2 regions of the Nodosilinea sp. AN01ver1 genome follow, and region 1 is predicted to be linked to the other one. Evidence: riboswitches for the same ligand, from Rfam matches in the RefSeq annotation. Region 1 holds a riboswitch; the other holds the start of a gene.
The links. Region 1 has a riboswitch for cobalamin ahead of ACQ4N7_RS21320 (HupE/UreJ family protein). Riboswitches for the same ligand answer to the same signal wherever they lie in the genome.
Positions count from the first base shown of each region.

Region 2: another riboswitch for cobalamin. It lies ahead of ACQ4N7_RS11580 (hypothetical protein); the one in region 1 lies ahead of ACQ4N7_RS21320 (HupE/UreJ family protein).

Region 1 is NZ_JBNXVS010000034.1:2,777-10,340, forward strand. It holds gene ACQ4N7_RS21305 (AI-2E family transporter) at 1-402, shown strand, start outside; gene ACQ4N7_RS21310 (protein kinase domain-containing protein) at 478-2,067, opposite strand; gene pheT (phenylalanine--tRNA ligase subunit beta) at 2,523-4,961, shown strand; gene ACQ4N7_RS21320 (HupE/UreJ family protein) at 5,079-5,687, opposite strand; cobalamin riboswitch at 5,791-5,965, opposite strand; gene ACQ4N7_RS21325 (ABC1 kinase family protein) at 6,098-7,564, shown strand, end outside.
Region 2 is NZ_JBNXVS010000011.1:129,677-137,240, forward strand. It holds gene ACQ4N7_RS11550 (peptidoglycan recognition protein family protein) at 1-517, shown strand, start outside; gene ACQ4N7_RS11555 (hypothetical protein) at 529-1,197, opposite strand; gene ACQ4N7_RS11560 (response regulator transcription factor) at 1,369-2,082, opposite strand; gene ACQ4N7_RS11565 (response regulator transcription factor) at 2,285-3,046, opposite strand; gene ACQ4N7_RS11570 (aminopeptidase P family protein) at 3,183-4,514, opposite strand; gene ACQ4N7_RS11575 (hypothetical protein) at 4,767-5,084, shown strand; cobalamin riboswitch at 5,153-5,356, shown strand; gene ACQ4N7_RS11580 (hypothetical protein) at 5,469-5,906, shown strand; gene ACQ4N7_RS11585 (DUF1636 domain-containing protein) at 5,981-6,367, shown strand; gene ACQ4N7_RS11590 (ureidoglycolate lyase) at 6,438-6,935, opposite strand; gene ACQ4N7_RS11595 (hypothetical protein) at 7,157-7,399, shown strand; gene ACQ4N7_RS11600 (hypothetical protein) at 7,534-7,564, opposite strand, start outside.

The DNA.
Region 1 (7,564 bases):
GTGGGGCTGCTGGCCCTGGTGCCCTTTGGCGGCACGGTAGGCGTTATCATCGTCACCCTGCTGGTGGCCCTGCGCGACATCAAAATTGCCATCCCCATGCTGGTCTCTGCCGTCATCGTGCAGCAGCTGGTCGAAAACGGCATTGCCCCTCGGGTGCTGGGCAGCGTTACGGGCCTCAACCCGTTTTGGGTTTTCATTGCCATTTTGTCAGGAGCCAGGGTGGGCGGCCTGCTTGGGGTAGTCGTGGCCGTCCCAGCGGCGGTCATTATCAAAGAGGCGCTGGTCGCCCTGCGCAATGCCCCTAGCAAAGTCCTGAGTCCTAAAGTCGATGCCGCTGGCGCTGGATCCCAGACGAAAGCCCCGACCCTAGGACGTGTCATCAATTCTGGCCCCAATCCCTAACCCCACAGCGCTGCTGCGCCCGTCCTCAAAACATAGGCGAGTCTGTACCCATCACTTTTCAATTGATCACAGACCTTAGAGTACACCCCGTCGACCGTTGGGCATGACCGTCGACCAGTTGGTGCGGGCCGACGCTAGCTGATCGTCTGAGATCAACGCCCCCGTGAGGTCGGCCCCGCAGAGGTTAGCCCCCCGCAGGTTGGCATTAGACAGGCAGGCATGGGCTAGATTGGCCCCTCGCATGTCGGCCCCTTCTAGATTGGCGTAGTGGAAGTAGGCCTTGATCAGCTTGGCGTTGCGCAGGTTGGCGCGGCTGAGGTTGGCGCGGCCAAAGTTGGCGTTGCTCAGATCGGCCCCCTGGAAATTGGCGCTGGGCAATTTGGACTGGTTGAAGTTGACCTCGACCAGCAGAGTGCGCTGTAAATCGAGGTCTTTGAAGGTTTGCAGCGAGAAGTCGCGCCGCCCCTTGGTGTATTTTTGCTTGACGTCGTCTGAGGTGAGCAGGGTGGCGGGTACCACCTTAGGCCGGGGCGAAGGCGTACCGTTGCGGCTGGGCACCAGGGGAGCGATGCTCTTAGCACCAGAATGCGATCGCTCGCGTCGTGCCCGAATGGCGGCCGCCATCCGCGACGAGGGCGACCCGCCAGAATTGCTGATGCCGGGATGGCTGGCAGGTCCGCTGACGGGTCCACTGCCGTTTGTAAACCCGTTGCTTGCAGGCCCCATCGCTGAGGGAAAGGCCATATTCTGGGCCAAACTCTCCATATAGGGCTCTAGATCTAAGTCTCGGTGAATGGCCTCCACGCTCTGATAGCGGTGCCTCACCGAAATTTCCAGCATTTTTTGCAGCACCCCAGCGAAGTGGTCGCTGATATGCACCTGCTCGCGCCACAGCAGTTCCCCCGTGTTGGGGTCGTAGTTGAGATCTTTAGGAGCCTTGCCCGACAGCAGATAAATACAGGTAACGCCCAGGGCATAGATATCGCTGGCGTATACCGGGCGCATGGCCATTTGCTCAGGCGGCGCGTAGCCGGGGGTGCCGATGGCGTAGGCGGTGAGGGCCGTCTGGTCAGAATTGGCGGCCTGGGTCGGGTTGACCTTGTCTTTGACCGCGCCAAAGTCAATTAGCACCAGTTTTTTATCCTGGTCGCGGCGAATGATATTGGCCGGTTTGATGTCGCGGTGAATGACGTGATTGTCGTGGACATACTGCACCATCGACAAAATTTCGCTCAAAAATTGCTTTACCCCCGCCTCGGTAAAGGGGCCGCCGCGCTTGACCTCCTGCTGTAGGGTGAGGCCATTGATGTATTCCTGCACCAGAAAGAACTCTTGCCCGCTTTCAAAATAGTCAAGCAGGCGGGGCAGCTGAGGATGGTTGCCAATCATGCCCAAAATTTTGGCTTCCCGCTTGAACAGGTCGCGGGCCATCTCAAGGATGTGGGGAGCCTCAGCCGACGGACGCAGCTGTTTAATCACGCAGGGGGGTTTGCCCGGCAGCAGCTCATCGCGGGCCAGAAAGGTAGCACCAAAGCCACCCCGACCCAGGGCGCGAATCATTCGATAACGGCCCCGCAGCAGCAGCTCTGCCCCGCAGTTTTGACAATGGCTGAGCGTGGGGGGGTTTTTGGGTTTTGAACAGTCGGGTTGAATGCAGTAGCTCATGCGGCCCAGGATGGTGGATATCTAGACGAGGCCCGAAGACCACGCCTGGGGTTGAGTTAACCAGCAGCGGGGCAGTTTAGATGGGAAGCCACAACACCCACAAAGCAGGAGTTATGAGGGCCGGTCCCATGCGGTATTGCCACATTACCCCAATTGTTCCCTCTTTCAGAGAGGGGTTATAGCATTCACCCACAGGGATATATACTTCCGGCCAAAATAGCGGTGAAATGTAAAAAATCGATGAACCCTTGATCCCCGTACGCCTTTATGGGCCAGTGGGATGTCGGACGGGGTTGCCCCTGGGTAGATGCAATGCCCACGGGGTAGAATGTTTGGGCAATATATCAAGTCCAGCTCAGGATCTGTAGTCTTCTCACCAGCAGAACTCTACTCCTGAACTTGAATGAGATTTACACTACAGCGTTAGCTTTTTTAACGGTCAAACCAGCCCCACCATGCGCATATCTCTCAACTGGCTCAACGAATACGTCACTATCCAGCTTTCTCCCCAAGCGCTAGCCGATGCCCTGACGATGGCAGGCTTTGAGGTAGAAGACATTGAAGATAGACGCACCTGGGCCGATGGTGTGGTGGTCGGTCGAGTGGTAGATCGCACCCCGCACCCCGATGCCGATAAGCTCAGCGTTTGTGTGGTGGATATTGGCCAGGCCGATAGGTCAACTATAGTGTGCGGAGCCGCCAATGTGCGCGCCGATATCTATGTGGCGGTGGCGACGGTGGACACGCATCTGCCGGTGGTCGATCTCACCATTAAACCTCGCAAGCTGCGCGGGGTGCCCTCAGAGGGCATGATCTGCTCCCTGGCCGAGCTGGGCCTGGCGAAGGATTCGGAGGGCATTCATATTTTTGAGGTCGATGGGCTGGAGCTGGGGCAGGATGTACGCCCTCTGCTGGGTCTCGACGACGTTATTTTAGATGTCACCTCCACCGCCAACCGGGCCGATGCCCTGAGTATGGTCGGCATTGCCCGCGAAGTGGCGGCCATTACGGGGGCAACCCTGCGGCTGCCCGTTATCCAACCGCCGACGGTGCCCAAGAGTAAGGCGGCTCCGGCGATCGCGCTGACCGATGAGAAAGCCTGCCCGATCTACATCGGTACGATGCTGGAGAATATTCAGCTGGGGCCGTCTCCCCAGTGGCTGCAGCAGCGCCTGGTGGCGGCGGGCACCCGCCCGATTAATAACGTGGTGGATATCACCAACTACGTGCTGCTGGAGTGGGGGCAACCGCTGCACGCCTTCGATCGCGATCGCCTACCCACTACCGATGCTGGGCTAGCTCTAGGGGTTCGCTACGCCCAGCCCGGCGAAACCCTGGTGACGCTGGACAGCCAAAAGCGCCAGCTGCAGCCCGAAACGCTGCTGATTACCGCCAGCGATCAGCCCGTCGCCCTGGCCGGGGTGATGGGTGGTGAAGCCACCGAAGTCCACGACGGCACCCAGGCCGTTCTGCTAGAGGCCGCCTTTTTTGACGCGGCGGCGATCCGCAAATCGGCCCGCAGTCAGGGGTTGCGCACCGAGGCCTCGGCTCGCTACGAGCGCGGCGTTAACCCGGCTGAGCTGGGGCTGGCCTGCGATCGCGCCCTGCAGCTGCTTCAGGAGCTGGCCGGGGCCACCGTGGTCGCCCAAACGGTAGCTACCACGGCCCTTGGGGCCACGATTCCCGAGCGGGTGCTGACCCTGCGGCTGAGCCGGGTGACTCAGCTGCTGGGTCAGGTGGTCAATTTGGGTCAAGCGCCTCAAGACTTGCCGCCAGGAACGATTCAGCAGCTGCTGGAGACGCTGGGCTGTCAGGTGTTTCCAACCGACAACGCAGGCGTGTGGGCCGTGACGGTGCCCGCCTACCGCTACCGCGATCTGGAGCGCGAGATCGATTTAATTGAAGAGATTGCTCGCCTCTACGGCTACAACCACTTCGCCGACACCCTGCCCCAAAAGGCGGTAGGCGGCTACCTCTCGGTAGAGGCCGCCCTGCGTCGACGGCTGCGGGAGGCCTTTCGGGCGGCGGGGCTGACCGAGCTGCTGCACTACTCGTTGACCAAGCCCACCAGCGATCGCCAGGTCACCCTGGCCAACCCCCTCTTTCCTGAATATTCGGCTCTGCGGCAGGATTTAATTGACGGTCTGATCGAGGCCTACGCCTTTAACCTCAACCAGAGCAACGGCCCCCTCAACGGCTTTGAGATCGGCCACATTTTCTGGCAGGACGAGGCGGGCATTCACGAAGCCGAGGCGGTGGGCGGCATTGTTGGCGGCGACGGGCGATCGAGCCAGTGGCCTACCAGTGGACAAGAGCAGCCCCTCACCTGGTACGAAGCCAAGGGCCGGTTAGACAGCGTATTTCGTCGACTGGGGCTGGCGGTTGACTATCGCCCCGACAGCACCGACCCGCGCTTTCACCCCGGTCGCACCGCATCGCTGTGGGTGCGGGGACGGCTAGAGCTGGGCCGCTTTGGTCAGCTCCACCCCCAGCTGCGCCAGCAGCGTCAGCTGCCCGCTGAGGTGTATGTGTTTCAGCTCAACTGGTCGGCCCTGGAGACCTGCCTGGTGCCAGTGCTGCAAAAGTCGGTCAAGTATGCGGCCTACTCTACCTTTCCGGCCAGCGATCGCGACCTCGCCTTCTATGCCCCTCTAGGGGTAGCGGTAGCCGAGCTGACCAGCGCCATGACCAAAGCCGGAGGCAAACTGCTGGAGTCGGTGGATCTGTTCGACGAGTACCGGGGCACAAGCGTGCCCGAGGGCCAGCGCAGTCTTGCCTTTCGCCTGGTCTATCGCTCCCCAGAGAAAACGCTCACCGACGATGCGGTCGACCCGGTTCACCAAAAAGTGCGCGCCGCCCTAGAAAAGCAGTTCGGCGTCACCCTGCGGAGCTAGACAGCAGGGATTTGCGCCAGATCCGCATTTTGTAAGACGGCATTCTGCCTGACGAACGTTGGCTGGGGCAAACGGTGTTTGCCCCAGATGGCTAGAGATGGACCCACAGGGGGGAATCTACACGGGCAAGACGGTTTCTAGCAGCGTTGTGGCTAAAAACGCAGCGCCAATACCGCAAATTACCAGGCCAGCGCGCTGCACAAAGACGGGGTTCGTGCGCTGGGTCAGCTGTCGGCCAATCCAAAAGGCCGCGATCGCGATCGTCAGCTGAATTGTCGTGAAACCCGCTAAATAGGCCACCAGCGGCATGGTTTGAGCGCCAAAAATGGCCTCACCGTAGGCAAAGCCGTGGAACAGCCCGGCGATCGCCGCCAGTCCGGCAATTACCGCGCTCTGGGGTCGATTTTTGAGCGCCAGCAGCAGGCCAAACCCCAGCACCGAGCCAGCGATCGCCAGTTCCGCCGCCGGTAGCGTGACTTCGGCCAGGTGCAGCCCCGTGCCGACCATAGCCGTCAGCACAAAAACTACGGGGATCGCGATGCCCCAGGCGCTGACCGCCGCCAGTAAACCTAGCGCCACCACAAAAGCCAGGTGGTCAAGCCCAATCACGGGGTGCCCCAGGCCCGACAAAAAGCCCTCGGCAAAGGTGACGGGCACCCGTCCACCCAGCGGGTGGTGGGCCAGACTGGGCAGCGGCAGCAGCAGTAGGGCCGCAATTGCCCCCACAGTGCCACGACCGACCAGATTCGACCGTAAACCAGCCCCGACTGATCTCAGGGCAGCAAAGCAATAATTCATCCGTACCTCGCAGACGAAAGAAGAACGACGAAAAACAGAGATGCGATCGGCGGGCGTTCTGGCTCGGTCGTTTTTGTGTTTAACGGAATATTTCGCCAAATGCAAAAACGACCTCACAGCTGCGGGACAGCGGCAGGCTTACACTGCACTTTCCCCGTTGCCTCCGGTGGCTGATCCCCACCGGAACCGATAGCGCCCAAGCATCATAGCACCGGGGGCAGGCCGTCCTGCCGCAGGTTTATCAATAGTCACCGGAACAGGCCAGCCGGGTTAAGTCGTTAGCGACAAAGCCTTAACGTGATTGCGTTAGCATCAATCCATCTGTATCTCAGTTTGCAATGGTTTCATCGTCTCGTTTGGCTCGGCAAAGAGAGATCGTCGAAGTCGTGCTGAGCCACGGCTGGGACTACATGCGACGGCTGCTGGTAGGGGGCCAAGCCGACGAGCCCGAGCTGCCCCCCCCCGCCGTGCTGCGCAACATTTTGACAGACCTGGGGCCGGTGTACGTCAAGCTGGGTCAGCTCTTGAGCACCCGCCCCGACCTCATGCCCCCGGCCTACATTGAAGAACTCAGCAGCCTCCAGAGCACGGTTCCGGCTGTAGACCCCAAAGAAATCGAAATTCACATTCGCCAGTCCCTGGCGGCTGCTCCGGAGGAGCTGTTTGAGCGGCTGGAGTACCACGCGATCGCGGCGGGTTCGATCGCCCAAACCCACAAGGCTGTACTGAAGGATGGCCGTCAGGTGGCCCTCAAGGTGCAGCGCCCCGGCATTGAGCGCCAGGTCGAGCGCGACATGACGTTAATTCGCGACATTGCTCGACTGGTGTCGGCGACCCAGTTTGGCCAGCGCTACAACGTCGTCGAGCTGGCCGAAGAATTTGCCGACGCCCTCAACGCCGAACTCGACTTCACCACTGAGGCGACCTATACCGATCAGCTGCGGCTCAACCTCTCCAAAAGCGCCTGGTACGACGCTGGCCAGCTGATTGTGCCAGAAATCTACTGGGAACTCACCAACTCCAAAATTATGGCGATGGAGTGGCTGGAGGGTGTCCCCCTGCTCAAGGCCGACCTGCGGGCCGAAGATCTCCACAGCGACAGCGTGGGGCTGCGGGCAAAAGCCACGACACTGCTGTTTCGGGCCTTCTTTAAACAGTATTTTGTCGATGGCTTCTTTCACGCCGACCCTCACCCCGGCAACATTTTTTACCTGGTGGATGGTCGCCTGGCCCTGCTGGACTGCGGCATGATGGGCCACATGGATCCGCGCACCCGCACCACCATGACCGAGATGGTGCTGGCCATTGTCAACTGCGATGCCCAGCGCTGCGCCCAGCTCACGTTGCAGCTGGCCGAACCGCTGAAGCCGGTTAACCTGGCTCGGCTGGAGAGCGACTACACCCGGCTGCTGGGCCGCTACTACGGCCTCAGCCTGGAGCAGATTAACACCGCCGAAATTTTTGGCGAAATTTTGGCGGCGGGCATTCGCAACAACCTGCGCTGGCCCGCCAATGTGGGGCTGTTTACCAAATCGCTGGCCAACCTGGAGGGGGCGGCTCGCCAGTTCAATCCGGGCGTGAACCTGATAGACGAAGTGCGCCCGCTGATGGCCGACTTGTTTCGGCAGCAGCTAGTCGGCGACGATCCACTGCTGGCGCTGCTGCGCACGGGGCTAGAATTTCGCAACCTGTCGCTGAGTTCGCCGCGCCAGGTGGGCTTTTTGCTCGATCGCCTCAGTTCAGAGCAGCTCACCTTCAACCTCAAGATTCAGGGAGTTGACGACCTGCGCCGCAGCCTCGACGAG
Region 2 (7,564 bases), on a different contig from region 1:
CGGGCGTGTCGTGCAAAACGACTTTATCGCCGTGCTGCACGAGACCGTGGGCTCAGCCCAGAGCGCTATCAACCTGTTTCGCACCCATCACCCCCGCGACCAGGATCAGGTCAGCTACCACGCCCTGATCGGTCGCGACGGCACGATCTACTACATCGTGCCGCCCGAAAAGCGTGCCTTTGGCGCAGGCAATTCAGTATTTAACGGCCCCAACGGGCCAGAGACCGTGCGCACCAACGCGGCCTTTCCCCCCTCGGTCAACAACTTTGCCTACCACGTTTCCCTAGAAACTCCGGGTGACGGTATGAACAACCGCCGCAGTCACAGCGGTTACACCCAGGCTCAGTATGCCTCCCTGGCCTGGCTGCTGGCCCAAACCACTATTCCCGACAGCCGCATTACCACTCACCAGGCGGTCGATCGCTCCGGCAGCCGAATGGATCCGCGTAGCTTCAATGGGCAAGGGTTCTTTGCGCTGCTGCGCCGCTATCCCACCCGCAGTGGGCTGTCAGGCTGAGGGCCTGTGGGCTAGGGCAGCGGTTCAAAATACACCACCATTTCGTAAATGGACGGCTGCAGTATATCCAGGTTAGGGTCGTCGCTAGCCAACAGCTGGTCACCCATCACCGCCTGGTAAGCATCGGGGTACTGCTCGATGGCTGTCGCCGTTGGTTCTAGCCGCAGCAGCAGGTAGCCGTCGTACAACTCCAGCTGACTTCCTTCCAGCATTACGGTACCGCCATAGTCCCAGGCAAAACCGTAGAGCGCAAAGTCGCCCAAAATAGCTTCCACCTCTGAGTAGGGAATGCCGACCCCTAGCCCCTCTGGGGTTTGCCAGGCGGGGCCAAAGTCTTTGATCAGCTGAGGCCGAGTTTGGCTAGCATCTTGCCAAACGACCGAAAACTGCTGGTCAGAACCAGGGGTTACGACCGTCCCAGCGGCTGTGGTACCTTCTCCCATGGCAATCGGAGCGTCTTCAAGGGCGGCCTCGCCATAGTAAGCGGCCAAGTCGGCCCTGCTGGTATCGGCGGTCACAGGACCAACCCGCTGCCCCGGAATTACCAGAGTATCGGCAGCGGGTTGAGCGGGCTCGGCCACATCGGCAGGCGGCTCCACTTGGGAATCGGGGGTGGCTGGCAAGCGGCAGCCCGCTAGCGGCAGCAGCAACAGCAGAATTGAGGTTAGAAAACGCGCCACGATTGAAGTGTTACAAGCATAATTTGGAGTTGGTGCGCCTGCGGTGTACCGGGGGCCAGGAGCAGGGATTTTATTAATCCACGTTTTAGGTTGGGCAAAACGGCTAACCGTAAGCAGCCGAGATGGCTATCTCACGAGATTAAAAATCCTTCTTCCTAAGACCTGCGGATATTAGGGCACCAGGTGATGGCTGATCGCAAACCGCAGCAGCTCGGAGCGATTGTTGGTTTCGGTCTTGCGCAGCAGGCTGCTGACGTACTTCTCGACGGTGCGAGGGCTTAAGAACAGGCGATCGCCAATTTGGGCATTCGACAACCCGTCAGACAGCAGCGCTAAAACGTCTTGCTCGCGGGCGGTGAAGCCCGCCACCAGATCTACTGGGGGCGGCGACCAGGAGACCGCCGCTTCTGGAACAGCCTGGGTCAGCACCTCTGAGGGCACATCACTGGTTTGTAGCGCGCGCTGCTGGGCGGTGCTCAGCGCCACCTGCTGAATCCACGCTGACTGAATTAGCTGCGATCGCTCCAGCAAGTTGCGCACAATAGCCCCAATCTCCTGCAGCTCAAAGGGTTTGGGCAGGTATAGATCGCAGCCCAGCTGGTAGCCCTTAATCCGATCCTGAATCTGGTTGTGGGCGGTCAGGAAAATAACCGGCAGCAGTCGAAAGGCCGGAAACTGGCGCACCTTTTGCACCAGGTCGTAGCCGTTGAGCCCAGGCATACCAACGTCGGTAATAATCAGCTGAGGCTGATGGCTAAACACTTGCTGTAGCGCCATTTCACCGTGGCTGGCCATCAGCACGGAGTAGCCCTCAAGCTCTAAATAGTCACACAGCGAAAGGCGAGTGCCTTCGTCGTCTTCCGCAATTAAAATGGTGAGCGGCATGACGTTACACCAGGTCTAAAGCATTGGCAGGTAAAGCTCAACGGCCAACGGCCATGACTTAGACCCTGGCACGCAGCCCGGTTATGCACCCCTGCCTCCATAGCCTAAACGAGAATTTGAGCTACGGGTTTATTTGTTGCTGAAGTTAAACCGCTTAGGAGTGACCGCTCAGCCATTCTTAACAAAGCGTAGGACACGAGCGCTAGCCCAGACGGTAGCCAAAGCCGCGTACGGTTTTGAGATACTGAGGATGACTGGGGTCAACCTCCAGCTTTTCGCGAATCCAGCGAATGTGAACATCTACAGTTTTGTTGTCGCCCATAAAGTCGTGGCCCCATACCTGATCAATAATCTGATCGCGCGACCAAACCCGCCGAGGCTGCCCCATAAAGAGCTCTAAAATTCTAAACTCTTTGGGCGAAAGATTAATTTCTGCACCCTGGAGAAAAACACGGCACTCCTGGGGGTGCAGCGTAATATCTTCAAACTTGAGCACGTTGTCTTTTTCGGCAGTAGCTCTGCCCCGCTGCCGGCGCAGCAGTGCCCGACAGCGGGCCACCAGTTCACGCATGCCAAAGGGCTTGCTGAGATAGTCGTCAGCGCCAATTTCCAGACCTACCACCCGGTCGGTTTCGGTGCCCTTAGCGCTGAGTACCAAAATGGGCACATCAATGCCCTGGTGACGCAGCAGGCGGCACAGATCCAGCCCGTTCATGCCGGGCAGCATCAGGTCGAGCACTACCAGGTTAATTTCGGGGCGATCGGCGCGGCTCGACACTGAGGTGCCCCCCAGCATATCGAGGGCCGTCAGACCGTCTTCGGCCACTAGAATGTCAAACCCCTCTTCGGCCAAGCCCAGGGCCACCGTTTCTCGAATTAGCTCTTCGTCTTCGACCACCAGTACTCGACCTAAGCCAACCCTGAGGTTAGGCTGGGACTGGGCCGCGAGATTTACAGAATTCATAGGGAACGGTTAAAAACTGCTCACTGCAATCATATCAGCCCCTAGAGGGGTGAAATAGCCTGCAAAAGGCTAAACCTTTATAAAGGTAGTCTAACCCCTGACCCCAGCAACCGCTAGACGGCACTCACCTGGAGTTCTATCCACCGCTCACCAACGCCTCGACGGCGGCGGCTTGGGTGGGCAGCGCGGCGGTTAAAACGGTGCAGCCGGTGGCGGTAATCTGTACGTCGTCTTCGATACGAATGCCGCGCACCTGCTGAAAATCCTGCAGTCGTTCCCAATTGACGGTGTTGTTATATCGACCTGACTGCCGGGCCGGGCCTAGAATGCCGGGCACCTGATAAAACCCCGGTTCAATGGTGACTACCATATTGACCGCCAGAGGGCGATCGAGCCGCAGAAACTTCAGGCCAAAGCGATCGCTGCGACTGCGCCCCGGTGCATACCCCGCCACGTCGCCCAGATCTTCCATATCGTGCACATCTAGACCCAGCAGATGCCCTACACCGTGGGGAAAGAACAGGGCGTGGACGTCCTGTTCGACCAGGCTATCGGGGTGGCCCTTTAGCAAACCCAGATCGACCAGCCCTGCGGCCAGGGTGCGGCAGGCGAGCAGATGTAGATCGCGGTACTCGACGCCGGGTTGGGCCGCAGCAATGCAGGCATCGTGGGCGGCCAGCACCACGTCGTAGATATCTCGCTGGGGGGCGGTAAATCGTCCCGACACCGGCCAGGTGCGGGTAATATCTGAGGCCCAGCCGCTGGGGGCTTCGGCCCCGATATCGGCCAGCAGTAGGTCACCGGCAGCCAGGGCATGGTGGTATTGCTCGTTGTGCAGCACCTCGCCGTGGACGGTGACGATGCTGTTGTAGGCGCAGGTCATGCCCTCGGCCACAATCACTTGCTCCATGGCGGCTCGCACCTCGGCTTCGGTGGCGGCTTTGGGTGTGGCAGCCATTCCGGCCCGGTGGGCGGCAACCGACACGGCGGCGGCGCGCTTGATTTGCGCCAGGGCCTCGTCGTCGTGGTGCAGCCGGAGGGCGACCAGGGCTTCTATCAGCGCTTGGCTGCGATCTGAGTCAGATTTGGCCTGGAAGGGTAGTGTTGCAGATTCGGCCCGATAGTGGTCTACCTGGGCGTAGGGGTAGGCCGCTGCGGCCCCAATCTCGGCGGCAATGGCGTCTCGGCTGGGGGTGGGGCCATGCCACAGGGCCGCCTCCGGGGAGGTGTCATCCATAAACAAGGTCAGTCGGCCCCCCTCCAGGTGAATAGCCGCCTTGGCCAGGGGCAGGCCGGCAAAATACAAGAAATGGCTGTTGGCCCGAAAGGGGTAAACATTGGCCGGAAAGTTGCGCGCGACTGCCTGCCCTGACCACAGCAGCACCGGCTGGGGGTGCAGTTCGGCGAGGCGATCGCGGCGCTGCTGAAGCACGCTGGCGAGCGGTAGCGGGGCAGTCTGAAGGGGCATAGACAACCAAAGCCGACGACGTCTTTAGTCTGTCACAAACCGCCTGGCATAGGCACTAGCCCTAGAGCAGCCAGCCCTGGGAATGTCTAAACCTGGCGTTAACTCGGCGGTGCCGACTGTTAACCCCAAATCTCAGCGCGATATTTTAGAATAAATTCAATAATTAATTTTTTGTATATCTCCCGTTCAAAAATCAGTTCAAATGAACTATTGTTGGATCTATAACGGCTAGCCTACTTCAGGTGCAGCGCTATGGCTTCCTTAACAATTCGGCCAGGGTCACGGGTGCGCCTCAAGGGGCAGGATGACCATGTGCCAGACTTTGTGGTTATTCGGTGCGATCGCGATCGCTGCTGGGTGCGCCAGCAAGACTGGGCTCCAGAGGCAGAACTGAACGTTAGCTTCAAGCAGCTGTGGGTTCCCCCCGAGCCCGGCTCTACCCTCCCCGTAGCTTTAGCTAAGCAGGTCAAAGCGGCTGGGCTAGTTGCCGCCCACGGTGACCACCGCGCTGGCGACAATGTGGTCTATATGGCCGCTTACCGTCGCCGCCATGTCCCCCAGGGGCGCTAGCGCAGTTATTAAGTATTGTCGTAGGTCAAGAATTTAGACCGGCTGCACGTATTTCTGCGGCCTAAGTGCTAGTATGCAACTCTGTCGGTTTTAGCGGAGATCAGCCGCTAAAGGAAACGGGGAAAGCGCAGTGAAAATCTGCCACTGTCCCGCAGCTGTGAGCCGGTTTTAGATTTCGAATTTTAGATTTTGGCGGAACGTGAAACCAAAATCCAAAATCGCAAATTCAAAATTGTGTCAGTCAGAATGCCCGCCGATGGATGCCCACGTTTCTTTCCATCTGCGAGGTACAGATGACTGCTTATAAAGTTTTGCTCCCGGGGTGTTGTAGCTCAGGGCCCTTTTTAATTGCGCCTCTAACCCAACCTCCTGCGGGTTAGAGCTATGCGAAGTCATGACAGTGTGTGGCAGGGCTGCTCTGGAAACTGGCAGCCGCTGTTTATTCGCGAGTATTGGTTGCCCATCGGCCACGCCGCCTGGCAGGGTTTTCTAACCCAGGGCCGGGGCATGGTGGTGTGCGAGGTGGCAGGAGCTACCGCGACGGTGGACTGGGGCCGCACCGCTGTAGCCTACACTCTGGGCTTTGTCGCTCAGGCTAGTTTGGTTAGCTACTGGGGCAGCTTGGATCTGGCTGTCGATCAGCAGCTGTCTCTAGACGAAGCCATTGCCACCTACGACCCGACTCAGGACGCCATTTTGCTGCTGCTGGCCGACTCGTCTCCCGCTATTACCTGCCTGCAGGGCTGGGCCGTGCCGCCGCCGGAGTGCTTTCGCCAAATGGGCAATCGCGCCGCCGAGTTTAGCCTGACCCCACAGCCCTAACAGCCCTAAATTTCGCCCGCGCCGAGGCCACAACAATGGCTGGCGCAGTCCATTGACGTATTTTGCCAATTCCTATGACCCAACCCACTCTGTTTGTCTGCGCCCTGTGCAAGTTCCCCGCTGCTGAGACGGGAGACACCACCGGGGGCCAGCACCTGATTGACCAGTTAGCGTCCCAGATCGAAGACGGTACGGTTAATTTACAGCCGGTACGCTGCATGGCCGCCTGCGATCGCGCCTGCAACGCTGCCCTGTCTGCCCCCGGCAAGCTCACCTTCATCTTCAACGACCTGTCGCCCCACCAGGCCGCCCCCGACCTGGCAGAATTTTGCCGCCAGTACGCTGCGGCTGATATGGGTAAGGTGCCCTACGGGCTGCGATCGCCCGTCATCAAAAAATCTACCGCCTACGTTCTTCCTCCCCTGGCGGCTGAGGCAGTGGAAGCTGCTATCGCTCGCTAGTGAATGAATGGATAGGTAGATAAGCAATGAAATCTAAACTCCCCATTCACCCGCCTACCCATCCACCCATCTACCCATTCACAATCTCAAACTCCAGCCCAAACTCCTGGGCCAAATTGCAGGTGTGGTGATCAGTAATATTCGTATCGCTCAGCTCCAGGTTGTAAAAGCTGACGGCGGGGTGCTCAAAGTACGGCCCGCCGTGCCAGGTGCCCACCTCCAGCTTGATGAAGCAATTACCGGGGATGTGAAAGGCACGGATGTCTTGCGGATTGGGCTGCTCTGCTGCCCCCGGCGGCGCTACCCCTATGACCCAGTCTTTGCCCTCCAGCGCTCCCAGGCACTGAGTGCAGCGCCGGTGCTGAGTAATGGTGCGAAACTGCATACCGCGATTCATCAGGGTCATGATGTAGAAGCGGGGAATGCCAGCATCTAGCTTGAGTTGGGCATCGGCAGGGCCAAAGGGAGCTTCGTCAGCGCTGGGGAAGATGACTTGGCCAAAGGGGGCAAAGGACTCTGGGGTAATGGGTTGAGCAGAAAGCTGGTACAGGGTCAGAGGTAAGGCCATTGCAAAACCTCGCTTGGGATGCACAGAAGATAAAAGCGTTGAGCTGGTATCAAGCAACCCGTGCCGTGAGGTTGGTATCACACAGCTGGATGCCGACAGCTACGGCTCTTTCTCCCTTGATAACAGATTCAATTGTAAAGGGTGTAGCAAAGCCATCGGTTGCCGTAACCAAGCCCAACCCTGCCGCCGCGTCGTCGTCACCGAAGAAGGAGGACCACATGATGAGCTGTGACCATACCAGAGCATTAGCCCTGGCCAAAGCAGGGCAGTGGGATGCCGCCCACGAGCTAGTACAGCCCTACGGCGATCGCAACGCCTGCCTGATTCACGCCTACCTACATCGGGTCGAGGGCGACAGCAGCAACGCCCGATACTGGTATCGGCAAGCTGGGGAAACCATGCCAGCTAATACCCTGGAGGAAGAACTGGAGCGCTTAGCTGATGCGATCGCGGACCAGGCGTAAATAGATTCACTGGCCCGGCATTGGGCAGCCCGTGACGATGTCTCCTGCAAATAATCTAGTAAAGACTGGACACTGAGTCGCTGTATGTTTTTGCAAGCCCCGGAAATAATTGACGAGTTAGAAGAAGCCCTGGATCATGATTCAGGGGGTGGCAATGGCGCACGG